2 regions of the Colwellia meonggei genome follow, and region 1 is predicted to be linked to the other one. Evidence: riboswitches for the same ligand, from Rfam matches in the RefSeq annotation. Region 1 holds a riboswitch; the other holds the start of a gene.

Region 1 (7,954 bases):
GGCGAGTACTTGGATAGCCAACCAGCTGACCATGGCTATTCCCGTATACCTTAAAACCTTCAAAGCTTGCTAACGTTGCACCATCAGAATTATTAATACGCGGATCATAAGCTAAGGCAGTATCTTCACATTCTTTTGCTAAAGTAATTGCTTGCTCGGTTGAAAGCGCTTTTGGGTGATATAAATCTAAATCCTCTGGCTCCATCGCTAATAATTCTTTATCAGCTAAGCCAGAACAATCATCAACAGAGGTATATTTGGCTATGTTTACCGCAGCTTCTATTGCTTGCTTTAATGCTTGCTCAGACAAATCTGCCGTTGAAGCGCTGCCTTTACGCCCTTCTTTATAAACAGTAATACCAAGAGCACCATCACTCGTAAACTCAACATTTTCAACTTCGCCCAAACGTGTACTCACACTTAAGCCTTGCTGACGGCTCATCGCGACTTCAGCGCCATCAGCACCTAATGTTTTGGCCATCGTCATTGCGTCATTCACACGTTGTTTAACATGCTCTATTTGCGTTTGGATACTATCAGAATCGCTCATGGGTAAATTACTTCTCACATTTAATGCTATTTTTTTCGATACCAGCAACAGGAATGTTTTTGCTGTAACGGCTTTGTTGTATACTATAGGGAATTATTACTTGATTACCCAACATTATGCCCCAGTCTGCCAACGATATCGACGAATTAGAAGAAGAATTACTGAGTAAATCAGAAATAAAACGTGAAATGCATCGACTACAAGATTTTGGTCTTGTTTTAGTGAAAATGTCTAAGCACCAACGTAGTCGATTGCCTCTAACAGATGAATTAAAAGATGCTATGGTGCTTGCCGACAAAATTACCAATAAGCACGAGGCATTACGCCGTCATATTCGCCATATCGCGAAAATATTGTCAGAGACTGATCTTGAGCCGATTAAACAAGCGATGGATGTCATGGCTAACAAGCATCAACAAGAGTCGTCAAAATTTGAAAAGCTTGAGCAAATGCGTGATGAACTTATTGAACAGGGTAGCGAATCTATCGAGGCGTTATTAGCAAAGTTCACCACTATGGAGCGTCAAAAGCTCAGACAGCTTGTGCGCCAAGCGAAAAAAGAACATAGCGCAGAAAAAACAGGTAAACATTACCGAGATTTATTTGCTTACTTAAAAGAACATGTAATTTTTTAAAGTAATAAATCACCAAAAACGCTTTGTTAACAGCCTCCTGATAACAAAGCGTTGCTAGTAAAACCTGAAATTCCTACCTATTTATAGCACACTATACTTACTAAAAACCTTATATAGTTCAGTACCTTGATTCACACTTGCTGAAGCAAAGTGCAAGATGGGGATCACAGGGTGATCTAAACTAATATAATGCAATGGATCACCATCGCCATAATTATCCATTCTAAGAATACGGGCTAATGGCTCACCAGCTACTAAAGGCTCACCAAACTCAGCTAAATAATCAACCATGCCACCCATAGGTGAATATAGCGCTTTATAATCAGTAAGCATGCAAGCATAACGTGTCATTGTTTTCGGGTAAAAGATATCTGATTGAATGACATTTTGATATTGCAGATAACTTAAAATACCTAACGCATCTTGATGGGCAACGTCTAAATCTATTTGCTCTTGCGATCCTAATTCGACGGTAAAACTCTCTTTAACAATACTGCTTTTCGCACCATCATCTCCAGCACGAATGGGAAAATCACGCCCGAGCATTGCGAATGCTGCTTGCAATTGCCACCAAGGACAAAATGTTGCTTCATCTAAAGCACCATCGAAACTATTAGGAATTAAAATAGTATGGGGAATATCAAAAAAGCGCGCGCTGTCTTTGGCATATTCAGGGCAATATAAATGTTTACTCGAAATAGGGCCTGTATGTAGATCTAAAACAATATCAGCTTGATGCGCTAAACGCTGCAGTTGATAAGCAATACGCTGTCCTGTTGTTAAGCCATAAATATTATGATTTAACTTTTGTTCAATTTGCTCAAGCATTAACGCTTTAAATGCCACTTCAATATCTACGCTACTCGCTGCTAAATACTCTTGAGCAAATGGTGCAATAATACTTTCATCGAAATGATACATGCGATTCCAATTGACCCCAGTTATAGGATCGAATCGGCCTAAAGTATATTCACCATTTTTATGATTACAGCCAACAGGGTTCGCATAAGGCACTAACGTAATAGAGCCATTTAGTTCAATGTGTTTAAGTTGCTCTAACAATTGAAAAATAACGGCATTACCTTGCACCTCAGCGCCATGCATATTCGCTTGAATATAAGCACTTGGCCCACTCTCTGAACCCTGGACACGATAAACCGGTACGGTAAGCGCTGCGCCGCTGGCCATTTCACCCACATGCATCACTTCTTTACTAATAATATTCATAAGTAACTTTACCCTAACTAAGCTTTACGCATTAGCGTAAATACCACGACGCTGGCTCAGCCACACGTACTTGTTCAATAACGCCATGTTGCAAAACATATTCGGCAGCAATTTGATGACAAAGAAAAAATGGCATACTTTCCGTAAAACCGTATGCCCCAGACAAACCAAAAATGATTTGATCGCCAACATTAACATCTCCCGGTAGCGGTAATCGGCCTAATTTATCTAAGCTAGTACAGAGTGGACCATGTAGATCAAATTCAATTAACGATGCACTAGAGTTTCGAAGTAAATTTGCTGGAAATGCTTGCTCTGTAATCGCTGGTCGTAATAAATGGTTAATGCCACCAGCAAGTACTAATTGTTGCTGAGTAAAATTTTGTTTTTTATCAACAACCGAAGTTACATAATAACCTGCCTCAGCCACGGCATAGCGTCCTAACTCTAACCACAGTTCCTTAACACCGGCTTTTGATTTAATCACAGCTAAGTCTTGAACAATTTGTTGCCAACTTAAACTGTTGCCTGTTTGTAAGTAATCAACTCCTAAACCACCACCTAAATCTAACACCTCTAAAGACATGCCAAGTTTTTGGGCCAACTGTACAAGCGGATCAACCATTTGTGACCATAACTGAAACATTTTTTCATTACTGAGCATATTACCCCACTGAAAAATATGTAAACCATTGATATTCAGGGCAGGATAATCATCTACGGTAATGGTTTGCCACTGTTCACATGACAAGCCAAAAGGTGTTACTTCATTACCACCTAAAGGATTTTTCTCCCCTTCAGGCCATTGCAGTTGCACGCGAAGCAAAACTTGCGGTTGGCAATCTAAGAATTCTGCCGACTCATTAAGCCACTGCAATTGTAATAGGCTTTCAACGACAAAAGTTCTAACACCTTGTTGCAGGAATGCTGCCATCTGCGCTTTAGATTTTGCTGGGCCAGTATTTAAAATTCGCTCTGCAGCAATATTTTGCTTTCGAACTTGGCTTAACTCACCTTGGCTAGCAACATCAAAATTAAACCCTTGTTCTGCGAGTGTTGTAATAACTCGTGACAAAGGGTTCGCTTTTACAGCAAACCATAACTTAATCACATCTTGCTGCATTAGCGTCGATAAATGATCGGTAAGCGCATCTAAGTCATAGAGAAAAAATCCAGCTTCGTCATCAATTTCTTCATTACTGGCCAGTATAGTTTCATGCTGCTTTTGCAAAGTACTAACTACATTATCACTCAACCAACTAGGTCGATCGTTAATGTTAATTGTGACATCAGACGTGTTTTTTGAGCTGATATTAGCCTTGGTATTAGAGAGTGCTGTCATGAGAAACCTTTAACGTAATACTGATTCAAGTTCTAAAGCCGCATCACTTTTTTCATCACGGTATTTCACAATCAAGGCACAAGCCATATTAAGCCCCTGCTTTTCTGCCCAACCACCTGAAATAGGGCGAGTACCTGGAACAACAACGGCATTTTCTGGAATATCAGCACCTTTTTCTAACATCTCATTATTCACACAATCGTATACTGGTACTGACGCTGATAGCGAAACGCCTGGCGCTAGCACAGCACCTTTTTTCACCACAATACCCTCAACGATAATTACGCCAGCACTGAGAAAGGCATTATCTTCAATAATCACCGGGCTAGCACCAATAGGCTCGAGCACACCACCAATTTGCACGGCCGCTGAGACATGAACATTTTTGCCAATTTGCGCACAAGAGCCGATTAACGCATGGCTATCAATCATAGTACCGCTGTCAACAAAGGCGCCCACATTGATATAGGCAGGTGGCATAATTATCACACCAGGCGCAACATAGGCACCACGGCGAACAGAAGATCCTCCAGGTACCATACGTACATTGTCGCTTACAGAAAACTCACGCGCTGGTAAATTATGCTTATCAACAAAACCACGATAAATACCGTCAAACTCAGTATTATCACCGGCTTTAAATGCCGATAGTATTGCTTGTTTTACTTCAGTATTTGCCTGCCAATGACCACAATTATTTTGCTCTGCTGCGCGTACATTTCCGGATTCTAATGCTGTTAAAGTTTGTTGCCAGGTCATTGGTTTACTTCTCTTAAAATAGTTGTTGATGGTAGTGAGGTTGATGAACAATCTGCTGTTAATAGCCATTGTTGAATTTGCTGGTGAAAGCTTTGCAAACCATGATTAGCTGGCAGTTCATCAGCACATAACGGTAAACGCAATGTCGCTGAATCAATCATGCCGACTTCGGCCATTAAAGCTTTTACAGGAATTGGGCTTGTCACTTGAAATAACGCGGCAATAGCATTGTGCCACAAAGGAAAAACATCAGTGCATGTTTGCGCTAGTGCTGAAGCCGTATAGCGTTGCGTTGCTTCTGGCCAGACATTAGCACAAACGGACACTAACCCTTTCACACCAGCATTAGCAAGATATGGCATCATGGCATCTTCGCCGCTATACAATTCAAGCTCTGGACAGTGTTGGCGATAGCTTAATAGGGTTTGTAAATCGCCACTGGCTTCTTTAAGTGCCCAACAGTTTTGATGATATTGCAGTGTTTGCAAAGCAGACATGGCAATTTCAACACCACTTCTTGACGGCACGTTGTATAACATACAAGGCAAATTGGCTGCATCGAGCAAAGCTTGGAACCAAGCAGTTTGCCCTACAGGGCCTGGCTTAGCATAAACAGGACTACCTAAGAGATAGGCGTCAACCGCCAATGAGTTACATTGCTCTATCCAGGAAAGTTGTGCGGCTAAGTTACAACCGCCAACCGCAACCATAATTGGTACATTTAGTGTTAAAGCCGTTACATGTTTAACAATAGCAAGCTGCTCTTCGCTAGTGAGGGCGATACCTTCACCTGTACTACCAAGCAGTAAAATGCCATTTTGCGCATCACTTTGTCGGTTAGCAAGACGCGTTAGGCTGACAAAGTCAATGGCACCACAACTTAGCAATGGCGTAACCAAAGCAGTCCACACAACAGGTTGTTGGTAGTTAGGAGGTTGATTAGTTTGTATTATTTGATTCATTTCTCTCGAACTCGTTTCGTTCGGAGAACTCATAGGCGATTGCAAAAGCCAAATTCAAGAGCTGAATCTGGCTTTTGCAAAGGCCAGAAGCTCTCCACCCAATAGGTGACAGTTGCAAGGATTCAACCTAGCACTCGCATATTATGCTTAGTGACTACAACCGATAATTGCATTATCAAAAATACAATTACCTCGGCATTTTCCCCCCTCATTATTGCTCTCTAGAGTTTGATCTCTTCACAATAACTACCTGGTAAACGCTCCTCTTCTGGCCCTTCATCGTTGCTCTAGTCAATCATTAACTAAAGCAACTGGAATAAGGGACTAAATTATTAAACCATTTAAATATAAGCTGCGTCAATAGACGTCTATATGGATATAGTAAAATTAACACTTAATTTATTGATAAATTTAATTTTATTTCTTTTTCTAAATATTTCAGTCGGTCTTGTCCCCAGTAACTACTGTTATTCATTTTGAAGCAAGGTACCCCCCAAAACTCTAGCGCGGTTAACTCCCGTTGATTGCTATCTGCCCATTGCTGCCAGTCATGCTCAGCTTGGTAAGCTTGAGCTTGCTGAAAGTCTAAAGTTAAATCATTAAGTATGCGCTCAATGTTATCAGCAACTGACAAATCAATATTTTCTACATACACAGCACGAAAGCACGCCAACATATATTCAGCGCCCTTACCCTGTTCTTCAGCCCAAGCAAACATACGGTAACAGTTAATAACACCTGCACCTAAAGGATCAACAAAGCCATTGAATTCAATACCTAGTTTCTTAGCTTCTCGCAACGCATCTAAATAGATATATTTTTGCTTAGCAATAGGAATTGACGCTCCTCGCATTAGCAAAGGTAAAACAGGTTTAATAACCAATTCAAGTTGATAGCGTTGAGCTAATGCAAGAGCTTGTACAAAGCCAAGATACGAATAAGGGCTACGTAGCGAAAGAAAAATTTCTAATTTACTTGAAGCAATATTAACTGTAGATACCGCTTTGATATTGTTGGTTTTGACACTAATTTGTGACTGGTAAATAAGATTATCGGCAGTGATTTCGTTGCTTATATCAGATAGTAGGCCAAATTCACTTAAAGCCTGCTCAAAATGATACAGACGATCAACACCAGCAAACCAGTCACCAGCAAAGTAAATTGTTGCGGCACTGTAGTGGCCTTTATCCTCGAGTCGAGCCTGATTCTTAACCTGGTGAGTAATCGTTGGTGTCGAGGTTTGAAAATAGGTTTTAAATTCATTGCACCAAGTTTTTAAAAAAACCCGCTCTGCATTCTCGATACTATTACCATATAGTTGCCATTCTTGTTGACCAGTGGAAAGTTGTAGTAAAGATGGCGACTTAGTAATGTTTATCAGTTGGTACTGCTGGGCAATTAAATTGGCGTCAGCAATTGCCCAACGACGATGAAGAGCTGGCGAGATTGTCACGCCTGGCAAAGCTCCCCAAATAAAGAAAACGGTAAATTTAATATCATAACGAGCCTGCAAACGCACTAACATTTGCACCAACATAAAGCTGTGTGGATCATTTAAAGCTAAATAAACTTCAGCCTTAGGCTGTTGTCGAAAAAAGCGCACAAATGAAAAGTAACGAAAAGCGATTAACTTCTGCCGAATTTGACTGTGTAGCCACTTTATCTTCAAGCGGAATATCATTTTGTTAAAAATAGCCAACTCCTTTGGGACTATTAATGGCGAGATATTTAAATTCGCGTAGAATAGCCAACATTATGACATAGTCAGCATAATTTCTGCGCACTTTTGTTACATATTCAGTACAAATAAAACGCAACGAGATATAAATTTAGCAGTATTACAGGTAACTTCATGGCAACAAGCAATATAAGTCAATTATTAGAGCGTAACCTTAACGAACTTTCCGCAACCTCACCGTTATTTGTAAACCTAACTGATGACAGCTTTATTGGCCAGTACCTGCAACAGCATAGCAAAGCAAAAGTTACTTGTTATCATACTAACTTTGCTGACTATCAGCTAAGCAATGCCATCACAGATGAACGTGTTAAAAGCCACTTTTGTGCCCAATACCAAACAGATTTAAGACACGATTTAGTGATCATGAAATTTCCAAAAAGCAAGGCTGAATATGGCTTTACTTTAGCTATGTTGGCAGGTGTTGTTAGCGATGATGCCACAATAATTATCGTCGGCGAAAACAAGGGAGGTGTAAAATCAGCCGATAAATTGGCGAAAAAATATTTACTTTTTTGTAATAAAGTTGACGCAGCGAGACATTGCTTGTTGTATATTGGCCGTTTCAAAACAGATATTCCTGCATTTAAACTCGAAGACTTTTACCACTATTACCATATATCTATAGGCCAACAAGCTCTTAAAATTGCCGCATTACCCGGCGTATTCAGCCAAAATAAACTTGATGTCGGTACCGAGGTATTACTAGAAAACTTACCGGAAAAAATTTCAGGAAAAGTA
Region 2 (7,954 bases), on a different contig from region 1:
ATATAGCTTTTGCTGTTCATGACGTTGATAGAAGTTTAGGTAAGGTTGTTGCTTCATTGGGCTCCGCTGATCCAAGTTCGGCAGAGACACTAGGTACCATATTAGTGCCCTCTCCTGAAATTGAACGTATTGTAAAAGGGATGAGTTATACCAATTCGAGTATTTGGGTAGTTGATCAACATCATCGTGTACTCGCTAAAACCGGTGATATAAAGCAAGCAAGTGGTGTATGGAACAAGCGCGTTAGTAATAATATTGAATCAAGCAATGTTATTCTACGCACATTAGAAAATACATGGCATAGCATAGAGAAAAATTGGCTAAAGCCGTTTTACGAAAGAATATTAACTCAACCACCGAAAAACTTTATTGATCAACTTTACGACGCAGAAAACCTAACAGGTAAGCATATTGAAAGTGCATTAGCGGGTGAGCCAATGTCACAATGGCGCTTATCAACGGATCAACAAGCTGTTGTACTTTCTGCTGCTTACCCTATTTTTATCGATGAAAGAGTTAAAGGTGTGGTGATAGTAGAAGAAACCACAAACGGTATTCGCACTTTGAGAAATCAGGCACTAGAAAAACTCTTCAGTTCAATACTTGCCATTATGCTATTAGGCGCTTTCGCATTTTTCTTATTCGCTTCACGTATTTCCAGTCGTATACGCACGTTAAGTAACCAAGCAGAAATGGCTATTGACGAGCACGGCAGAATTAACGGTAACGTAGATACATCAAATACCAATGACGAAATTGGTGATCTATCACGTAGTTTTTCCACTGCCGTTAACCGCTTAGGGCAATATAATCATTATTTAGAAAATATGTCATCGCGACTTTCCCATGAATTACGTACCCCTATAGCTGTCGTCCGCACCTCTTTGGAAACACTGGCAATGCAACATCAAAGTTCACAAAGCCATAGTCTAGTTTCTGATAAATCGGAGAGTAACGAAGAAAATCCTTATTTAACGCGAGCGCAACGAGGTATTGAACGCCTTAGTCTTATCTTAACGAATATGAATGAAGCAACACGCATAGAACAAATTTTGCAAAACACCGAAAAGCAGCCGTTTAGTATCGGCGAAGTAATCAGCGGCTGTATGCAAGGCTATCAGTTAATTTATAAAAATATTGAATTTAATTTTGCCAATGTTATTGAGCAAGGTTTAACGGTTATGGGGTCTCCTGAGCATATAGCGCAGTTACTCGACAAGGTTATTGCTAATGCCGTGGAGTTTAGTGATGATAATAAAGTCACGGTGAAATTTAGCCATACTAAGCAAGCTTGCGAAATTATTATTGAGAATCATGGTGCCTTGTTACCAGAGCAAATGAATGAAAAGCTTTTTGATTCTATGGTGTCTATCAGGCAGCAACACAATAATGAACAACCGCACCTAGGATTAGGGCTATATATTGCGCGCCTTATATGTCAGTTTCATCAAGGCACGATAAGTGCGGTGAATAACAAATTAAATAATGGCGTAGAAGTTAAAGTTATTCTGCCGTTAAAATAATATTTAACGGCAGAATGGATAAGTACTTTGATTATTAACTATTTTTCTGCAGGAAAATAATAAACACGCTTAATTTTATCACCAGAAAATTCATAAACAACCAGTGCTCGTTGCGATTTCAGACCGCTTTTCCCTTGCCAGCTTGCGATTTCAACAGCGCTAACTCTACCTGACGTAGATATAACATTTTCGAGTTTAGAACGACAAGTTGAGCATGATTTAAAATAGCTATTCATGCTGACAATTAAATTGTCTTTTCCTTTAGCTTCAACCGTCACTTGTTGGCCGTTAATGCTTAACCATTCAACATCTTCAGCAACAAAACTTGCCATCGTAGCGCTATCTTGGGCATTAAAACTAGCAACAAATTGCTCAACAGTTAGTAGGTGATTTGCTTTGACGTTATTGGCATGAGCTTCTGAAAAAAACATGATAAAAAATGTTAGCAATATCACCTTTAATAAATTCATACATTACCCTTTTTATATCTTTTGTCAGAAACTTAATATTTAAGTGAGAAGAACAGTTATTCTTTAACTGTAATACGCTTCAACTGTACCTTTCATTTTCATCAGTAATGGTTGACCACGGCGGTCTAGCGCTTTCGGTGATGGGATTTTAACCCAGCCTTCACTAATGCAGTACTCTTCAACATCCGTACGCTCTTTACCGTTTAAACGAATACCAATATTGTGTTCAAAAATTTCAGCGACATGGTATTTGCTGCTAGGGTTACCTGACAAGCGATCCGGTAATTCGGGAAGTGATGTTGTATCGTTCATGATATTGACCTAAGTTTAATAAAAGTGCGCCATTCTAGACAATATGAATCTAGTACTCAAGGAGTTATAAATTGCTGTTCACTTGATTTTACTGGAGTTCATATCTATCGAAAATATATTTACGATAGAATAGCGCTTAAGAAATTGACTATTCAATTCCTATATATTTATGAACTTGCACCGACAAACGCCAATTATTCTCGATACATGTTGCGATAGCTAACTCAGTAGCGCGTTGTTTTTGGCTAATAGGTTGTAAATAAACTTGTTTGTCTTCAACATTGAATTTAGTTAATAGTGTTTTCAAGTCATCAATATGCTGCTCTGTGGCTACTGGGTGTTTAATTTCATTCGCACGCGCTATGGCACTCGCTAAAATATCGTAACCACCTCGCATATTTACCTTAGGTGAAACAGTCACCCAACAATCAGACGAAACCTTAATTTCAAATGTACCTGATGTTTCCACCTGACAACTATAACCTTGTGCTTCAAAATAATGACATAGCTCTGTTAAATCAACCATACATGGCTCACCGCCGGTAATAACAATATGTTTAGCTTTAAAGCCCTGTTGATTAAATATTGTTGCAATATCATCTAGCGATAAATTTGACCATTGCTCGGTTTCTTCAGACTTACTTAATAACTGCTTGCTAGAAATTTCTAATTCAGGGTGAATATCCCATGTATGTTTAGTGTCACACCATGAACAGCCAACAGGACAGCCTTGTAACCGGAGAAAAATCGACGGTTGGCCAGTAAAAGAGCCTTCGCCTTGAAGAGTTTCAAATAATTCATTTATTTTATAACGTGTGGTCATTACTTTAATGCTTAGATAATTTCGAGTAGAATGCGCAAGTTTTTATTATACCCCAAGAGATAGACAAATATGAGTAATAAAGTTGTGGTAATTTTTTCCGGTGGCATGGATTCATTTACTGTACTTAATCGTGCCTTAAAAGACGGTAAGGAAGTATATGCTTTAACTTTTGACTATGGTCAAAAGCATGTTAAAGAAATTGATTGTGCCAGCAAAGTTTGTCAACAACTAGGGGTTACGCATAAAGTTATTGATATTTCAGCAATTAATCAATTGTTAGCTGGTTCTTCGTTAACTGACGATATTGAGATCCCCGAAGGTCATTACGAAGCTGAAAATATGAAATCAACGGTTGTGCCAAACCGGAATATGATTTTATTGTCTTTAGCGGTTGGTTATGCAGTATCAGTAAAAGCATCACAAGTTTATTATGGTGCCCATTCGGGTGACCATGCCATTTACCCTGATTGTCGTCCAGAATTCGTTATGAAAATGAACGACGTATGTCAGATTGCTAACTACGAGGCTGTAGAGATCTTCAGCCCTTATTTAACCGTAAGTAAAACCGATATTTTAAGCGATGGATTAAAAATGGGTTTAAGCTATGAAGACACATGGACTTGTTATAATGGCCGTGAAAAAGCCTGTGGTAAATGCGGCGCGTGTCAGGAACGTTTAGAGGCCTTTACTGATAATAATGCTACAGACCCATTAGCGTACGAAGCATAATTGATATCACAATTTATAGAGAAAGTGACCTTACACGCTCTTTAACATTCATGTGACCGCGTTATACCGTACATCTTTTACATACAAGCTTCTGTGCATCCATGCTCTCGCATCCTGTACATAAAAAAGGGACGATAATACGTCCCTTTTTATTTCTGCTAGCAAAAGCTATCATAATTAAGTATCAATATTTAGCGTGTAAACAAGGTGTCGTGTAAACGCTCAACGACTTGGTTAGCATCTTCTTCTGGTACTAAAAAACATAAATTATGTTCACTGGCACCATGGCAAATCATACGAATGTTAAACTCATTTACTTTATCGAAAATACTACTGCCAACACCCTTTGTGCCATGAATTTTATTCCCGATCACCGCTATTAAACTTAAACCATGCTCTACTGACACCTCACACAATTGCTCTAATTCCTCAACAACTGCCTTTGTTAATAAGGCTTGAGTAGAACCGAGTGGATTATCAAACGTTAACGCGACACTAATTTCACTGGTAGTGATTAAATCAACACTGAGTTGATGCTTAGCTAATACTGTGAACACTTTCGCCAAAAAGCCACTGGCATGCAACATTTCAGGACTTTTTACGGTAACAAGTGTTTGTTCACGACGAAGTGCAATTGAGCGATATGTTGGATTAGAATCAACTTGGCGTTGTATTCGGGTACCACCCGCATCAGGCTCTTTGCTTGAACCGACAAAAACTGGGATATCTTGGCGCATCGCCGGAATAAGTGTTGCTGGATGCAATATTTTTGCACCGAAGGTTGCCATTTCAGCAGCTTCGCCAAAGCTAATTTCATTAATAGAACGGGCTTGTTCAGTAATACGAGGATCCGTTGTGAAAATACCGACAACGTCTGTCCAAATACTTAAATTATTTGCTTTAATTGCTTCCGCCAATAATGCGGCGCTGTAATCAGAGCCACCACGACCTAGAGTTGTGGTTTCGCCCTGTTCATTACTGCCGATAAAGCCTTGAGTAACTACAACCTTGTTAACCAATTGCGGTGCAAGCATTTCTTGTGCGGCAATTGCTAACTGCGTTAAATTAACCTGCGCTTTACCAAATAAATTATCGGTTTTCATTACCTGCCTAACATCAAAGTAACGACCATTAACACCAGTGCTTTGCAATACTTGCGCAAAAATACGCGAACTAAACTGTTCACCAAAACTGAGTATTTCATCACTGTTTTGTAAACTATAATCAATCGCCTGTTGCTGCGCACATAGCGCAAGGGCTTTTAGAAGTTCATTTATCTCAGTATCTAATTCATGTCGTTCTGCTAAGTGTTCAGTAATAGCAAATTGAATTCTACCTATATCAGCAAGTATATCGGCGCGTTCTTTTTCTGGAACATTTTCTTGGCTAAGCCTAACTAAATGGTTTGTAACACCTGCGCTTGCAGAAACAACAACTAAACGATTACCATCGTCCTTTTTAATGATTTCAGCACAACGCAGCATTGCTTGATAATCGGCAACACTAGTACCACCGAATTTTGAGACAGTAATTTCATTGATACTTGCTTGGTTTAACACGGCAGACATGCAAGTTCTCCATGACGGTGAGATTGAATGAATATAAACCCAAGACTAGCTTGAGAGTTTTTTACAGATACTGATACTGATACGACAGAAATGCCGCATTTGTTTAGTCGACGAGATTCTAACATAAAAATTCTCCCTAATAGCTTATCAAGCAGTAATTTAATTAAATAAAATGACTGAAATAAACTAATAAAATACAGGAAGAGCATGACTGAGCGTAGAGAGAATAACAGTTATTAAAAATGATTATTCACGTGATACTTTTCAGCCAGAAGCTCTCCACCCAAATCTAAAAAGCTTCTGCTTTCTAGCGGTGACAGCCCTAGGGATTCAGCCCTAGTGACCGAACGCGATATTCCACCCATACCAACGTTCTCGGCAATTGTCCCCATTAATAACTGTCAACGGATGTGGACCTCATGTTACCTACCTGGCAATTGCACCTCTTCTGGTGTGTAAAACAAAAAATTTACCGTTCAACCGCATCATATAAGTATGGATACCAATATGAGTTGAGTAAAAGTTCTAATTTACAACAACGCTATTAAAACCCATTTAATTATTAAGGTCAATAGACTTTTAGATGTCTAAAGAAGAAATTTAATAACACTAGGTATTTGACTAATTTAAAAACCTAAATGTTGCTTTTATGCAATTAATATTAAAAATGATTAACTGAAAAATTCATTAACTTGTTATCATTTATGAGGAAGTTCTTACATGGTAAAGTATTGGAAAATTTATGGATTTGTTTCTTTTAAAAAAAATAGTCGCGTGGTCATTAATGCCACTTAGTATTATTGTTATATTATTACTTATTGCGATTTTGTTTTACCGCAAAAAACCAGGTTTGAGTTTTAAAGCATTACTTTTTGCCACCCTACTCTTAATTCTAACAACTTTACCACCAGTGTCAGATTCGCTGATGGCGCCATTGGAAGATAATTACCAAGCATTTACCCGCAGCGTCGTACCTATTGACTATATAGTTGTGTTGGGTTGTGCTCATACTACCGTTCATAGTTTACCTGCTACCAGCCAGCTGAATTCATGTTCACTTGAACGTTTAGTTGAAGCCATTCGAATTTTCCGTATTCATCCTGAGGCACAAATAATTACCTCAGGTTATGCGGACAATGATGAAAGCTCAAACGCTAATAAAGTCAAACAAGCTGCTATACTGTTAGGTGTGCCGGCAAATAAAATATTAACTGAAAACTTCCCACAAGATACCGAAGAAGAGGCGGAATTAATTGCCCCGCGAGTACACAATAAAAATGTTGTTTTAGTGACAAATGCCGCACATCTGCCACGTGCAATGAGATATTTTCAAATGCATGGAGTGAATGCCATTCCTGCACCTGCAAGCCCTTGGGTGAAAGAAAGTGCCAATAAAAATTGGCAATATTATTTACCCAGCGCTCGAAAGCTACAGCAAACCACGCGAGTTTGGTACGAAACCTTAGGGCAAATTGTTCAGTGGTTTAAAAACTAAAAATATAATTAGCTATAACAACAGGTCCTTAATTGGCTACTTCAATTAAAGACCTGTTTCATAATAAATCGCTGAAAAAGTATTGAATCTTTAAGCTGGGTTATCAATATCAATAAATTTAGCTGCAACTGGCAAGTTTTCATTAAAATGTTTTGCTAACGCTTTTGCGCCATAACGCTCAGTTGCGTGATGACCAGCACAATAAAAGTGAATATCCATTTCTCGAGCAACATGAGTGGTCTGCTCAGAAACTTCACCGCTGATAAATGCGTCAATACCTTGTTCAGCAGCTAGTTCTATATAACCTTGACCACCACCACTGCACCAAGCCACCGTTTTAATTACCTTGTTTGATGGCGCAGCAATATGCATACATGTGCGTTCAAGTTGCTCACTAATGCGCTGCTGTAATGCCTCACCTGATAATTCAGTGCTAAAACCTCCGCGAACAGGAACACTTAGCTCATTACCCACTTCAAGAGGTGCTACATTGTCAATTGAAAACAATTCCGCTAGTTGCGCGTTGTTACCTAGAGTCGGATGAATATCTAACGGTAGATGGTAAGCAAAAAGGTTAATATCATTTTCAAGCAAGGCCTTTATACGTTGATGTTTCATGCCTCGAATAACATAACTTTCATTTTTCCAGAAAAAACCATGATGCACGACTAAGGCATCAGCTTTTTCAGCGATAGCTTGCTCTATTAAAGCTTGTGTTGCTGTAACCCCAGTGATCACTTTTTTAATGTTATCACTGCCTTGAATTTGCAAACCATTCGGACAAAAATCTTTAATTTGATTTGGTTTTAATAAATTATTGAGATAACTCTCAAATTCATGACGTTGCATGTATTTTTCACCTGTTTATAACTTGATAAGTATTAAATGTATTGTTAATAAATTTATTAAAAATACTACTTATGTTTTTGTTTTCTAGAAGAGTTCATACTTGGTACTTTAACCGGTTCAAAACGCGGCCTAAGCTGCCACTTAGCTTTAATGGGTGTTAATGGTAACACGCGTTTTTTCGCAAC

Evidence for each region. A riboswitch is a leader RNA that binds a small molecule or an ion and turns the genes downstream of it on or off. The one in region 1 is predicted to bind lysine.
Region 2: it holds a riboswitch for lysine, as region 1 does, so the genes downstream of both, lysC (lysine-sensitive aspartokinase 3) here and dapA (4-hydroxy-tetrahydrodipicolinate synthase) in region 1, are expected to answer to the same signal.

Annotation. Positions count from the first base shown of each region.
Region 1 covers NZ_BAAJLZ010000001.1:415,010-422,963, reverse strand. Annotated here, with positions in the region: gene pmbA (metalloprotease PmbA) at 1-550, opposite strand, end outside; gene yjgA (ribosome biogenesis factor YjgA) at 667-1,185, shown strand; gene AC27E9_RS01935 (succinylglutamate desuccinylase/aspartoacylase family protein) at 1,267-2,412, opposite strand; gene AC27E9_RS01930 (PLP-dependent decarboxylase) at 2,444-3,754, opposite strand; gene AC27E9_RS01925 (2,3,4,5-tetrahydropyridine-2,6-dicarboxylate N-succinyltransferase) at 3,764-4,513, opposite strand; gene dapA (4-hydroxy-tetrahydrodipicolinate synthase) at 4,510-5,475, opposite strand; lysine riboswitch at 5,555-5,751, opposite strand; gene AC27E9_RS01915 (DsbA family protein) at 5,870-7,144, opposite strand; gene AC27E9_RS01910 (methyltransferase) at 7,328-7,954, shown strand, end outside.
Region 2 covers NZ_BAAJLZ010000005.1:141,731-149,684, reverse strand. Annotated here, with positions in the region: gene pdsS (proteobacterial dedicated sortase system histidine kinase) at 1-1,523, shown strand, start outside; gene AC27E9_RS13505 (nuclear transport factor 2 family protein) at 1,562-1,993, opposite strand; gene AC27E9_RS13500 (DUF3297 family protein) at 2,057-2,305, opposite strand; gene queE (7-carboxy-7-deazaguanine synthase QueE) at 2,454-3,128, opposite strand; gene queC (7-cyano-7-deazaguanine synthase QueC) at 3,198-3,857, shown strand; gene lysC (lysine-sensitive aspartokinase 3) at 4,049-5,425, opposite strand; lysine riboswitch at 5,690-5,881, opposite strand; gene AC27E9_RS13480 (ElyC/SanA/YdcF family protein) at 6,168-6,920, shown strand; gene AC27E9_RS13475 (Nif3-like dinuclear metal center hexameric protein) at 7,011-7,769, opposite strand; gene AC27E9_RS13470 (methyltransferase domain-containing protein) at 7,835-7,954, opposite strand, start outside.